3 regions of the Shewanella amazonensis SB2B genome follow, and region 2 is predicted to be linked to each of the others. Evidence: predicted binding sites of a transcription regulator. Region 2 holds the regulator's gene; each other region holds the start of a gene.

What was found. Region 2 encodes MetJ, which represses methionine synthesis genes. Its sites were predicted from a motif close to TAGACGTCTAGACGTCTA; they were not measured.
Region 1: metK (methionine adenosyltransferase) is a predicted target of MetJ. The motif match lies at 1,518-1,535, and genes of this name have one in related genera.
Region 3: metE (5-methyltetrahydropteroyltriglutamate--homocysteine S-methyltransferase) is a predicted target of MetJ. The motif match lies at 1,993-2,010, and genes of this name have one in related genera.

The regions. Positions count from the first base shown of each region.
Region 1 is NC_008700.1:3,299,645-3,304,285, forward strand. It holds gene tkt (transketolase) at 1-1,199, opposite strand, end outside; gene metK (methionine adenosyltransferase) at 1,580-2,731, shown strand; gene SAMA_RS14440 (hypothetical protein) at 2,853-3,170, opposite strand; gene SAMA_RS14445 (EAL domain-containing protein) at 3,175-4,641, opposite strand, start outside.
Region 2 is NC_008700.1:3,759,708-3,764,348, forward strand. It holds gene metB (cystathionine gamma-synthase) at 1-1,144, opposite strand, end outside; gene metJ (met regulon transcriptional regulator MetJ) at 1,359-1,673, shown strand; gene SAMA_RS16535 (sulfite exporter TauE/SafE family protein) at 1,738-2,475, shown strand; gene SAMA_RS16540 (conjugal transfer protein TraF) at 2,497-3,690, opposite strand; gene nrfD (NrfD/PsrC family molybdoenzyme membrane anchor subunit) at 3,829-4,641, opposite strand, start outside.
Region 3 is NC_008700.1:3,145,669-3,150,309, forward strand. It holds gene metE (5-methyltetrahydropteroyltriglutamate--homocysteine S-methyltransferase) at 1-1,918, opposite strand, end outside; gene SAMA_RS13770 (LysR family transcriptional regulator) at 2,083-2,982, shown strand; gene SAMA_RS13775 (HDOD domain-containing protein) at 3,070-3,798, opposite strand; gene SAMA_RS13780 (GDSL-type esterase/lipase family protein) at 3,957-4,553, opposite strand; gene SAMA_RS13785 (TonB-dependent receptor) at 4,636-4,641, opposite strand, start outside.

The DNA.
Region 1 (4,641 bases), 460 kb from region 2:
CTGGCATCAGCACCTGTGATGGATTTGGAAGCCGAGTACATGGTCAGGTTGGATGGGGCCAGGTCAGCACTGCCGCCGAGGAATTCAGGCAGCATGGCGCCGAAGGCTTCCAGAGCATTTTGCGAGGCTTTACGGGAAGCGATGTTGGCAGGGTTGTTCTGCAGCTTCTCGATGTAGGCCTGGGCTTCGGTAGCGAAGTTGGCAGGCAGTTCACCCTTCACGCGGCGCTGGTATTCAGCAGCCAGCTCTGGGTAAGCAGCGGCGTAGGCGGCAAACTTTTCGTCCCAGGCTTTCTCAGAGGCAATACCGGCTTCTTTGGCATCCCACTGGGCATAAATATCAGCAGGAATAACGAATGGGTCGTGTTTCCAGCCGAGGAATTCACGGGCGGCAGCGATTTCAGCATCGCCCAGCGGCGCGCCGTGGCAGTCGTGTGAACCGGACTTGTTTGGCGAGCCGTAACCAATGATGGTTTTGCAGCAAATCAGGGTTGGACGTGGGTCGGCCTTGGCCGCCTTGATGGCCGCGTCGATGGCGTCGGCATCGTGGCCGTCAACACCGGCAATTACATGCCAGCCGTAAGATTCGAAACGCTTTGGCGTGTCGTCGGTAAACCAGCCTTCAACGTGACCGTCGATAGAGATGCCGTTGTCATCCCAGAAAGCAATCAGTTTGCCCAGACCCAGGGTACCTGCCAAAGAGCAAGCCTCGTGGGAAATACCTTCCATCAAGCAGCCATCGCCCATGAACACGTAGGTGTAGTGGTCAACGATGTCGTGACCGTCACGGTTAAACTGGGCAGCCAGCACTTTCTCAGCAATGGCCATACCCACGCCGTTGGTGATGCCCTGACCCAGAGGGCCTGTGGTGGTTTCGATACCGGGGGCATAACCGTACTCAGGGTGACCTGGGGTGCGTGAGTGCAACTGACGGAACTGCTTGAGGTCTTCAATAGACAGGTCATAACCGGCCAGGTGCAGCAGCGAATAGTGCAGCATGGAGCCGTGGCCATTGGAGAGGATGAAACGGTCGCGATCGGCCCACTGTGGATTGGTGGGGTTGTGCTTCAGATGACCGCGCCAAAGGACTTCGGCAATATCTGCCATCCCCATGGGGGCACCGGGGTGACCGGAGTTGGCCTTTTGAACGGCGTCCATGCTGAGTGCGCGGATAGCGTTGGCGAGTTCTTTACGAGACATGCTCTCTCCTGCTTGTATTGAGGCTTTTCGGGCAATTGTGGGCACATATTTTCCCTTAACAGGGCTTGTGGACGCAAATTTAAATTTCCATATTGACGGCTGGCAAAACCAGTGAGGCGCTATCGGGGGCTTCTTTCACTGGTCGCAGACAAAAACGCATGGAACAAACCACTGCACATCAGGCCTTTATCACCATGAATTTGTTAAAGTAATTGATTTTCTCTATAAAACAGTCCCCTTCCCCAGTCCTATCTTGGTCACAATTGGCACTAAATTTTCTGATCCGGGGGATGATCGTGAACGTAATTTCAACTAAAATGGCCGTCTAGATGTAGATGCTTCTACACGTTTAACGCTTAAAAAGTCGAGATTTTCTAAACATGGCAAAACACTTGTTTACCTCTGAGTCGGTCTCAGAAGGTCATCCCGATAAAATTGCAGACCAGATTTCCGATGCTGTGCTCGATGCAATCCTGGAGCAGGATCCCAAGGCCCGCGTAGCGTGCGAAACCTACGTGAAAACCGGTATGGTGATGGTCGGTGGCGAAATCACTACCTCTGCCTGGGTCGATATCGAAGAACTGACCCGTAAAACCGTACGCGAAATCGGCTATGTGCATTCAGACATGGGCTTTGATGCCGATTCCTGCGCGGTACTGAGTGCCATCGGTAAGCAGTCTCCTGATATCAACCAGGGTGTTGACCGTGCTGACCCACGTGAACAGGGTGCCGGTGACCAGGGCCTGATGTTCGGCTACGCCAGCAACGAAACCGACGTGCTGATGCCAGCGCCTATCACCTACGCCCACGCGCTGGTGAAGCGCCAGTCAGAAGTCCGTAAAGACGGCACCCTGTCCTGGTTGCGCCCAGACGCCAAGTCTCAGGTCACCTTCGCCTACGATGAAGGCAAGATTGTGGGTATTGACGCCATCGTACTGTCTACCCAGCACTGCGATTCTGTCTCTCAGTCTGATCTGGTAGAAGGCGTGATGGAAACCATCATCAAGCCTGTGGTACCTGCCCAGTGGCTGAACAAGGACACCAAGTTCTTTATCAACCCAACCGGTCGTTTCGTTATCGGTGGCCCAATGGGTGACTGTGGTCTGACTGGCCGCAAGATCATCGTTGACACCTACGGCGGTATGGCCCGTCACGGTGGTGGCGCCTTCTCCGGTAAAGACCCATCCAAGGTTGACCGCTCTGCTGCCTACGCCGCCCGTTATGTTGCCAAAAACATCGTGGCCGCTGGCCTGGCTGACCGCTGTGAAATCCAGGTGTCCTACGCCATCGGTGTAGCCGAGCCAACCTCTATCAGCATCGAGACCTTCGGTACCGGTAAACTGCCAGAAGATAAGCTCATTGCCTTGGTACGTCAGCACTTCGACCTGCGCCCATATGGCCTGACCGAAATGCTGAACCTGGCACGTCCTATCTATCAGGCCACTGCCGCTTACGGTCACTTTGGTCGTAACGAGTTCCCTTGGGAACAAACCAACAAGGCCGAAGCACTGCGCGCAGATTCAGGTCTGTAATCAGGCGCTTGCCCAATAAAAAACCGCCGAAAGGCGGTTTTTTTGTCTCTGGCTCACCTCAAGGTACCTCACACCGACAGGCCTTTGCCTGTAGCAATCGTCAGTTTGCCGCAGAGGTAGACTAATAGCAGTGGTCGAAGTGCGCAGCCTGCACCAATAGAAATCCCAACTGGCTTTCAGGCACGGCTTCCAACTTTAGCAGCTCCAGATTGCCATCCGGCATGATGTCCCACTGCCAAGCCGTCCCCACCGAATGAATAGTGCCGCAATGCACGTAACCTTCGGGCACTTGCAGCCAATAAGCCTCAGGCTGACCACCTCGAAAGGCCTTAACCTCGACACCCTCATGTACACAGAGACTGTAACCCAGGCGTAATCTGTCCCAGGCGCTGAGCGCGTGTTGTTGGTAAGGCATTAACAGCTGTTGGATATATTGCATAGTGTCAGATGGTGTCCAAATCGTTAGGGGTTATTTTGCCATGATTAAGCGCATATTCCATTGCCCGGGCTTGAGGCAATGCCTTGGCATACAACCAGCCCTGAACATAATCCACACCGGCATCAGCGACAAAGCTCGCCTCCGATGGGGTTTCAACGCCCTCGGCAACCAACTGAAACCCGAGCGATTTACACAGCTGGCAAATTTGCCGGTAAAGCACCCGGCCCTGATCAGTATCGGTTTTGCCGAGGATACTCCGGTCAAGCTTGATGCCATCCACTGTAATCTGGGTCAGCAGACTGAGACTGGAAAATCCCGTACCGAAGTCATCCAGCAAGAATCGGAACCCCAATGCCTGAAGTTGAGCGATGGCGCGGTTAATGCCTTGCAGATCCCTCATAAATGCCCGCTCGAGGATTTCCACTTCAACCTGATGGGCAAATTCCCCCAGGGTGGTGCGCAGCCTGTCGAGCATAAGCACATCGTTTAAGTTGTTCGGATCGAGGTTAATACTGACCTTGGGCGAAAAGCCCGCTGCCTGCCAGCGCCTCAAATCCTCTGCCACTGTATTAATCACAAAGCGGTCTATCACGTGGGAGTAACCGGCCCGCTGAAAATTATCAATAAACCAAGGCCCTTTTATATTGCCGTCTGCATCCTTCAGCCTCAAAAGCGCCTCGAAACCGACCACCTCCTGCCCCGGCAACTTGAGCTTTGGCTGATAGTGCACCAGGAGCTCACCACTCAATACTTCGCGAACCGTACGCTCCAGATTGCGACTGGCAGCGAGGGTTTCAGACTGATTGCGGCTATACTGCCGCTCGGCCATACGTTCAATATCTGTTTGTAATTCAGTGCGTTTGATAAGCTCACGATCATATTGATTGGTATCGGCAAGGGCACTGTACTTACGAATAAACGGCCGATAAATAAATACGCCAACCGTTACCAAAAACAGCTGCAGCGCCACCACGGTAAAACCACCCGATGCAATCCAGCCATTCAAAAACAGTGGCGTCACCCAGGGGAAGGGTTTGCCATCAAAACTCAAAAAACCGGCTGAAATCGCCATCCAGGCAATAAGCACATTCAGGCAGGGCAGCAACACAAAGGGGATAGCGAGGCGCAGGTTAAAGACTATGGGCAAGCCGTAAATCAGGATTTCATTGATATTCACAACAGAGAAAGGCACCGCAATTTTGGCCAGATGCCGGCTCTGCTCGTCGCGGCTTTCCAAAAAAATGGCAATCAGCAGCGGGATGGTGGCCCCACTGCCACCCAGCAGCACAAAGAGATCCATAAACTCGCTGAAGGTCAGGTTGGGTGCCAGATATCGCAGACCATTGTCATCGCCAATCAGCAGCAAAAAGGCATTATCGCCATGTACCCCAAAACACCAGAGCATGTGTGTCAACAGCACCCGGAAAACTAACTGTCCCATCGGGCCGAATTCGCCCACCGCATCCACCAT
Region 2 (4,641 bases):
CAGCCAGGCCGGCTTGGATATCGGCCACTAAATCTTCTGCATCTTCAATCCCCACCGACAGTCGCAGCAGGGTGTCTTTAATTCCGGCCTCGGCGCGGGCTTCTGGCACCATGGCTCTGTGGGTCATGGTAGCGGGCACGGCAACCAGCGACTCAACACCTCCCAGGCTTTCGGCCACACTGAAGTGCTGTAATGCGTCGAGGAAAGCCACCAGTTCTTTTTCACCGCCCACCAGTTCAAAACTCAGCATAGCGCCAAAGCCTTTTTGTTGCCGTGCGGCTATGTCATGGCCTGGGTGGTCTGCAAGACCGGGGTAATACACCTTGCTCACCTGGGGGCTGTTCTTCAGCACGTCCACTATGCGCTGCGCATTGGATTGATGCTCACGTACCCGCACAGCCAGGGTACGGATACCACGAAGGGTAAGATAGCTGTCAAAGGCGCTGCCGGTCAGTCCCAGAGTATTGGACCACCAGTGCAGGGTTTCACCGAGCTCGGCATCCCTGGCAATCACGGCGCCGCCGACCACATCGCTGTGACCGTTAATGTATTTGGTGGTGGAGTGGATCACTATGTCGGCCCCCAAAAGCAGTGGCTGCTGCAAGATGGGCGACAGGAAGGTGTTGTCCACTACCACCAGAGCGCCAACTTCATGACTGGCGTCAGAGATGGCCTGAATGTCCACTACCCGCAGCAGCGGGTTGGATGGGGTTTCAAGCCACACCATGCGTGGCTTTTGGGCAATTACCGCCGCCAGCGCTGCATCATCTGTCTGGTCGACCACAGCCAGCTTAAAGGCACCTTTTTTGGCGAGGTTGGTAAAGAGACGATAGCTGCCGCCATAACAATCGTGGGGTACTACCAGAAGATCGTCCGGTCCCAGCAGGCTGGTCACCAACGTGATGGCAGCCATACCTGTGCATGTAATAATGCCGGTCGCACCCTGCTCCAGCTCGGCCAACGCCTCGCCCAGAATACAGCGGGTCGGGTTACCCGAGCGGCTATAGTCAAATTTGCGCGGATTCTTGTGGCCATCGAAGGAGTAATTGGTCGACAGATAAATGGGAGGAACCACGGCACCATGCTGGGTATCGCTCTCTATGCCCTGACGCACCGCGATGGTGGCTGCTTTGCGCTGTGTCATTTTGTACTCCTCCGATGTTACCGCACGGAAATAAAGATGTCTGGATGGCTAAATTTACCTAAGCACCGGCAACAGGTCAATAGGCATAAAGACGTTTAGACGTCTAAACGTAAGAAAATCTATTGATGTTTGGGGTGATTTCGCAGCAATAATTTGACTGTAGTTTGTAAGGGTTTAAAATCTGCTGCGAATTTTGGAATAAACAGGTGAGTCAATGACTGAGTGGAATGGCGATTACATCAGCCCCTATGCTGAGCACGGCAAAAAGAATGAGCAAGTGAAAAAGATCACCGTGTCTATTCCTTTAAAAGTGTTGAAGATCCTCACTGACGAGCGTACCCGTCGCCAGGTGAACAACCTTCGTCACGCCACCAACAGTGAACTGCTGTGTGAAGCCTTTTTGCATGCTTACACCGGCCAGCCACTGCCAAACGACGATGATCTGTCCAAGGACAAACCCGACTCCATCCCATCAGAGGCGAAAAAACTGATGGATGAGATGGGCATCGAATGGGAAGACATGGAATAACTCTCCCAGCTGTATATCACAAGGACCCGAACGGGTCCTTGTGTCGTTTTTGGAGTCGCTTTTGATGTTTCCCGACCTCATCACCCTGGGCCTTGCCCTGCTGATTATTTTCAGCGGTGCCCTGATTCAAAGCCTGATTGGCTTTGGTCTTGCCGTGGTGGCCAGCCCGCTCTTGTATCTGGTTGAACCCGAACTGGTGCCCGTGCCCGTTATTCTGATGGGCTTCTCCATCGCCCTGCTCACTTTGCTCAGAGAGCGCAGCGCCCTGGAGTTTGCCGGTCTTCAGTATGCCCTGCTTGGACGCATTCCGGGGGGTATTCTGGGTGCAAGTCTGCTGCTCATGGCACCTCAATCCATATTGGGGCTCGCCATAGCCGTGATTGTGGCGCTGGCCATGATGCTGAGCCTGATGAAAATCAGCGCGCCCATTAATCGCCTGACCCTGTTTATCGCTGGCACTGTGTCCGGTATCTTTGGCACCATAGCCGCCATTGGCGGCCCACCAATGGCGATTCTGCTGGCCGGTAAAGACCCCAATAAATTCCGCGCGGCCCTGTCGGCATTTTTTATTTTCAGCTCATTGATAGCCTTGAGTATCCTGGCCTTTGCCGGTTTGGTAACTGTGTCGCAGCTCCAATGGTCAGTCATCCTGTTGCCCGCGGTATTTTGCGGTTATTGGGTAGCAGGTCGCCTCCTTGGGCGGGTCGATAAGCAAAAAACCAGAGTCGCGACTCTGGTTCTTTGCTCAATCAGTGCTTTGGTGCTGGCGGCCAAGTCACTGGTGGTTTTGCTGGCAAGTTAATGCGGCAAAGGTGCTGCAGGCTTAAAAGTGATAGGAGCTTTGCAGCACGGCACCCACTGTGTCTTTATCTCCCCACATACCGGCCAAATCCAGCTTGAATCCTGAACCTATCTGAAAACCGGTACCGAAAGAATAGATATCGGCGGTCATGTCATTGAGATCCTGTCGGTAACCCAACCGCAGTGACAACCAATCCAGCGCATGCCATTCGGCTCCCAAGCGCCAATATTTGGTACCCTCAAGACCAACAAACTTCTCGTTATCCATTAAATCCAGGTCAGTACTCAGCTGCCAATTGCCACTTTGAAACGCGGCGCCAAAAGTGACCATGGGACCTGCCCGATAAATGGCACTGACCCCTTCTGACTCTACGGTATCCAGCTCACGCTCAATCAAATTCCGGCCCACCAGCCCCAGTGTCAATCCGTCCATGGGCATCATGGCAATACCGGCATCCAGGTTAAAGCCCGTATCATCGTTGCGATAATCGTCGCTGTCGAAATCACCGGCATCGAAATTGTTGGCACTGACCGCATAATTAAAGCTGTCGAGCCGCTGCAGTTTGGGAGTCAACCCCACGGTAACGGGCATATTGACTATGGATAACGGCAAGCTGACCGAAAGCGCCAACTCAGATGAAGCGCCGGCAATCACCCGCCCCTGGGAGGTTAAATCGTCCAGCGCCGGCGGAGCCTGTGGGTCGAGGGCTTCCAGAAGCTGGATGTCCGCATCGCTGATGTCCGCCAAGGCAATACCATCGAGGTAACTGCGGTAATAAATACCCCAGCTGATTCCTTTGGTGGGCATGGCAAAGCTGAACCCTATGCCTGCAGAGGCGTACGCGGTATTGCCATCCAGCCCACGTAAATCACCAAGCAAGGCCTGACGAAAGCTATCGATGGCATCCACATCCCCTCTGTCGATTGCGCCGTCCAGGCCGTCGTAATTATCTTCGAGGGTGTCGAACTTGTCGGTCATATTGTCCTGATCAGAGACCTCTGCACCAAGCACAGGAATAAGCAGTCCAAAGTCTCCTTCGGTATAACCGGGTAAAGACAGGAGCGCCGGGTTCATCCAGGGAGCCGCCTCCAAACTGGCCGACGCCACACCCGTGCCGCCCAGGGCGTCACTTCTGGCTTCAAACACATCCTGGGCAGCAAAGCTGTACGGACAGAGTATCAGCCCCAACGAGGCGGCGATGAGTTTCATCTTCATCCTGTTCTCCCTGATTTTTCTGTTTTTGACCCGGCAACAATCTTTTAAAAGCTTAGTTCAGCGTGGAACAACGCGCTGAAATATCATCTAAAAAAAAGCCCGCAAATGCGGGCTTTTTGGGCTAATCGATTAGAGTAATCAAGACAGATAAGATTGACCGGCGTAAAGGATAAAATGCCGCAGTGCCAGCACCCCAATCAGGCTCGCGCAGGCCGCTGTGACCATGGCGCTGCGGCCGTGTTTACCACTGAGGCGCATCATCAGTGGCACCCCAAAGCCGATAGCCACTACCCCAATCCAGAATACAGCTGCCCACAGTCCGCCAGAGATCGATGCCAGCGCCGCTGCCGCCGCGCCACCTTTGAAATACAGCGCGGTAAACAGCATAAACAGGAACAGCATTTCCATGCCCATCACCGGCAGCTCGAAGGCGTGCTGACGCTCAAGGTCACCAGAGAAGCCACCAGAGCGGGAGCCGGAAGCCTGGGGGCTATGCTTATCGCCACCAAACATCGTCACCGCCAGCAGGCTGTTGGCCGCCGCACCCGCCGATAAACCCGATACCAAAAACAGCGCAGGCAGCACCGCGGTATTGAGCATGGGATAGGCGTTCATGGCGGAAATCAGGAAACCTGTATAGGCCCCCACCACCAGCGACAGCACAAAGAGCGCTCCTTCCAGCATGCCGCGAAGCTTGCCGAGGCTATCGGCGAGGCCGCCCAGGAAGCCCAAACCACACTTTGGCAGCTCATCTTTGAGCACCACCAGCGCATAGACAAAGGTCAGCGGAATGTATGCGAGGAGCGCTATCACCCCAATCGACATCACCGAGCTTAAGTTGTAGTTAATCAAAATCAGCCAGAAGTGGAACGGTTTGGTCAGGTCAAACACCAGACACAGCATCCCAAGACAAATGGCGATGGGCGCAATCAAGGCGGCGGCTTTGAGCAC
Region 3 (4,641 bases), 610 kb from region 2:
GAATTTGGGTGTTATCCCGCACGCAGGCAGCGCTCAGCTTAAAGGAGTCCACCGCCCAGTCGAGATAGGCCTTCCAGTCACAACGGCGCAGCGGCAAACCTTCACGGAAGGCCGGCTCGTCAATCTGGATAATGGCGATACCTACCCTTTCAAGATCAGCGACTTCATCCCGTATGGCCAGCGCAATCTGCTTACAAAGCGTGTCGCGGCTGATATCTTCCCTGGCAAAAGACCAGTGCAGAATGGTCACAGGCCCCGTCAACATGCCTTTCACCGGCTTATCGGTGAGGCTCTGGGCATATTCAGCCCAGTCCAGTGTCATAGGTTTGGGACGCGACACATCACCGTAAATCAAAGGCGGTTTCACACAGCGACTGCCATAACTCTGCACCCAGCCATGTTTGGTAAAGCCGACACCCTCGAGCTGCTCGCCAAAGTATTCCACCATATCGTTACGCTCGGCCTCACCGTGTACCAGCACATCGATACCGAGTTTCAGTTGGCGGTCAATGGTATTGCGGCACACCTGTCTGAGCTGGTTGTCGTACTCAAGGGCGCTGATTTCACCTTTTCGAAAGCGGTTACGCAGGCCACGAATTGCCGGCGTCTGCGGGAAGGAGCCTATGGTAGTGGTTGGCAGCAGAGGCAACTTAAGTCGCTGTTGCTGCTGTTGCTGACGCTCTGGAAACGCGCTTTGACGTTCAAAATCTGCTTTGGTCAGTGCATCCAGTCTGGCGGCAACTGCAGCATCGGCGGCCTGAGCACGCGCAGTGCGGCGGGCCACGCACTCGGCGGCAATGGCAGCGGCGTCTGCGCCATTGGGCACGGTTAGCAGGGTATTGAGGCTTCTCAGCTCCAGCAGCTTTTGCCTGGCAAAAGCGAGCTGGCGCTTGAGCTCAGGCTTAAGTGCGGTTTCCACATCGAGGTCCACCGGTGTGTGCAGCAGCGAGCAGGAGGTGGCAAGCCACAGGCGATCGCCCAGTTCTCTGGCAACAGGTGCAATGCGCTCGGCAATCAAATCCAGATCTTCAGCCCAGACATTGCGGCCATTGATAAGGCCAAGACTCAGTACCTGCTGCTGCCCAAGCCTGGGAAGGAAAACCTCGAGCTGCTCCGGGGCAGAAACCAGATCCAGATGCAAACCCGCCACCGGCAGGGTCTGAATAATGTCGGCGTGGTGTGCCACAGAGCCGTAGTAAGTGGTCAGCAGCAGTTTAACCGACACACAGGTAAAAGCCTGGTATGCGGTGGCAAAGGCTGCCTGCCAGCTTTCATCCAGATCCAGCGCAAGAACAGGCTCTTCGATTTGTACCCAGCTCACGCCCTGGGCGGCAAAGCGGGCGAGCAGCTCAGCATAGGTAACCAGCAGCTGGGGCAGCAAGCTTAATTTGTCAAACTCACTGCCGTAGGCCTTCGACAAATACAGGAAAGACACGGGGCCCAGAATGCAGGGTTTGGGGTCATAGCCCAGCGCTTTCACTTCTTCGACCTCATCAAACAGCTGTGTCCAGGCGATGGAGAAGGTTTGGTTGGGGTGAAGTTCGGGCACTATGTAGTGATAGTTGGTGTTGAAATACTTGGTCATTTCTGCCGCCGCGGCCGCTTTGCCGCTTGGCGCACGGCCTCGGGCAACCCGGAACAGGGTATCCAGGTCGACCTTGTCGCCATCGCGGTGGCGCTCGGGAATGACATTCAGGGTGGCCGCCAGAGTCAGCACCTGATCGTAGTATGCAAAGTCCCCCACCGGCAAACGTTCCACGCCGGCATCAGCCTGCCACTGCCAGTGAGTCTGCCGCAGTGCCTTGGCCTGCGCCACCAGCTCATTCCGGGACAACTCTCCACGCCAGTATTGCTCGAGGGCGAACTTCAACTCACGGCGACGTCCTATCCGTGGAAAGCCAAGACTATTTAATTGCATATTGTATACCTTATTGGTTTAATATGAGCACATTTCAAAGAGGAACACCTGTTAAACAATTTTTAATAGGCGTCTGGACGTCTAGAAGTTTATTGTGGTAGTCTTCTGGCAAGCAAACGAATTGTGTTCACGGGCAACATGAACAAACTTCATGTGGAGTAGAGATGATAGAGCTAAGACACCTTCGAACCCTGATGGCACTGAAAGAGAGTGGCAGCCTGGCGGCCGCGGCCAAAAAGCGCTTTGTCACCCAGTCTGCTTTGTCTCATCAGATTAAAGAGCTGGAAACCCGCATCAATTCCCCCGTGTTCGTGAGAAAGAGCAAGCCCCTGTCTTTTACTCAGGAAGGCGCCCGACTGCTGAATCTGGCCGAAGAAATTCTGCCGCGAGTGATGGAAACCGAGTTTGTATTGAAGAAAGGTCTGGAGACCGACGCCCATTTGCTCAAGGTCGGTATTGAGTGTCACAGCTGCTTTCGCTGGCTGATGCCGGTTATAGAGACTTTCAGGGCTGAATATCCGGATGCGGACTTGGACTTATCGAGCCGTCACCTGTTCGACTCGCTGAACGCACTGGAGTCCGGTGAGCTGGACATTGTACTGACATCCGATCCCGTCCCCGGGCATCAGCTGGCTTATCAGCACCTGTTCGACTTTGAAGTTCGCCTGGTGGTGGCCAAAGAGCATCCGCTGGCGAGCAAGAGCCTGGTGCTGCCAAAGGATCTGGCGGGCTTGCCCATTATAAGCTACCCCGTACCCTTGGAACGCCTTGACCTGTTCCGCTTGTTTTTAGAGCCAGCCGGTATTGAGCCCGGTGTGCAAAAGAGCTGCGATCTGACCTCGGTCCTGTTTCAACGCATCGCCTGTCAGGATGGTATAGCCGCCCTGCCCAGTTGGTCCATCAGCGAGGCCCAGGGCCTTAGCCTCACCAGTTTGCGCCTCGGCGCTGAGGGCGTAAAACGCCCACTGTTTGGCGCCTATCGCCGTGGCAGTGCCAACTCCCGCCAACTGCAACGGTACCTTGAACTGGTGGCAGCAGAAGGTCTGGCTCGCCAATCACAGTAAGCTCGTCTTATACACGGCATGACTCAACAATCGCCCATATAAAAAACGCCTGCAACTGCAGGCGTTTTTTATATCCAACTCAGTAAATTACAGTGGATTGAGCAGCAAGCCGCGCATCGATAACACCCGGCGCAGCACGAGACCTGCCGAGTTGGGGTTGCGGGTCTGGCGCAGGTTGTGAGCAATCATAAACTCTTCTTTGAGCTCTTCGTCGAGGCCGAGTGAATCAAAGGCTTCCAGCGTCAGAGTTTGCTGTTGGGTATCTATGATTTGCTTGATGATGCCCAGGGGGAATGACTCATCCGATTCGGCATTGAGATACGCAAAGGCCGTCAGTGCGATCATCTGCCCAAACACACTGAAGAGCGCCAGAGTCTGAACCTCGTCCGGGTCAATGTTGTTGCTCACCAGATCTTTAAGGCTATCCACCGCCGATGCGGCAATGCTTTCTGTCAGGCGCCAATAACCCAATACCAGCTTTTTATAGGGCTGCGGCAGCTCATCGAGGCGTTCTTTCAAATAAAAGCTGAAGGCGTAGCGGTAGATGTTCACTTGCCCCAAACGGATAAGCGCATCCTTCAGGCTGCGGTTTTTACTGTTATGGGCGCCACCCACGTGCGCGGTGGTGCTTCGCCACAATAAGTGTGCCGCCAGTGCCGGATCGCTGGAGACAATATCCACCACATTACGCACATCACCATCGGCAAGGATGGCCTTCTTCAGTGGAATGAGAATTCCCCTGCGGCCTAATACCTGCTCTTCATTGGCGATGATCGCCCTGATTTGAGAAAAAACCTGATGCTCAAGCTCAGTCATGAAACTAACCTATTTTTGTCCGGGCAATCAAAAAGGGACTCAAGTTTGGCCTTAGCAATAAACCCGCCCTGGCTGCTATTACCGGGGAATTTACCCATAAAATCCTGCCCATGGTCAAGCTGATTTCCGTCCGTTTCAGCAATTTTCAGAAAGCGGCCTTAAAAGGCTCCACTCTCGCTCGCAAGCTGGTAAATTTCTTCCGCCAAAAGCTGATATCCGGCGTCATTTAAATGAACTGTGTCCGATTTCATGGCGCTTTGTGACAGGAGCTGCGGTAGCGTATCCTCAAGCAGTGGCAGGGAAAATTGCTCAGCCAGTTCCTGATACAAGGGTAAAGGGGATAAAAACACCTTTCGGTCTGGTACAGCAATCAAAAGCACAGGCACCTGCCTTCCCTGAGCTTCCCTAATCATAGCTTCCAAATTGCGCTTAAGCTGTGCTTTATCCTGATTTCTGAGGATATCATTGCCACCTTCCAGCAAGATAAGCAGATCCGGTTGGGTTTCATCAAGCAATTCAGCCAGTCGAGCCAGACCTTCGGTGGTTGTTTCCCCCGATACCCCGGCGTTAATCACGTCACAGTCGCACAGACGGGAAAGGTGGGCTGGATAGTCCATGCCGTCACTGGCACCAATACCAAAAGTTAAACTGTCACCGAAGGCCAAAATGCGGGCATTTTCACCCAGAAAAGGCAATCTCGGCCCGCCGCAGGCCGATAAAAACAGCAGGATAAAAAACACTGACAGAATACGCACTTTTTACTCCCCGGACTAATGCGTCTGTTATCGCCCAAAAAAAAGCCGGACACAAGTCCGGCTTTTCAATTTCAGTGGCTTATCAGTA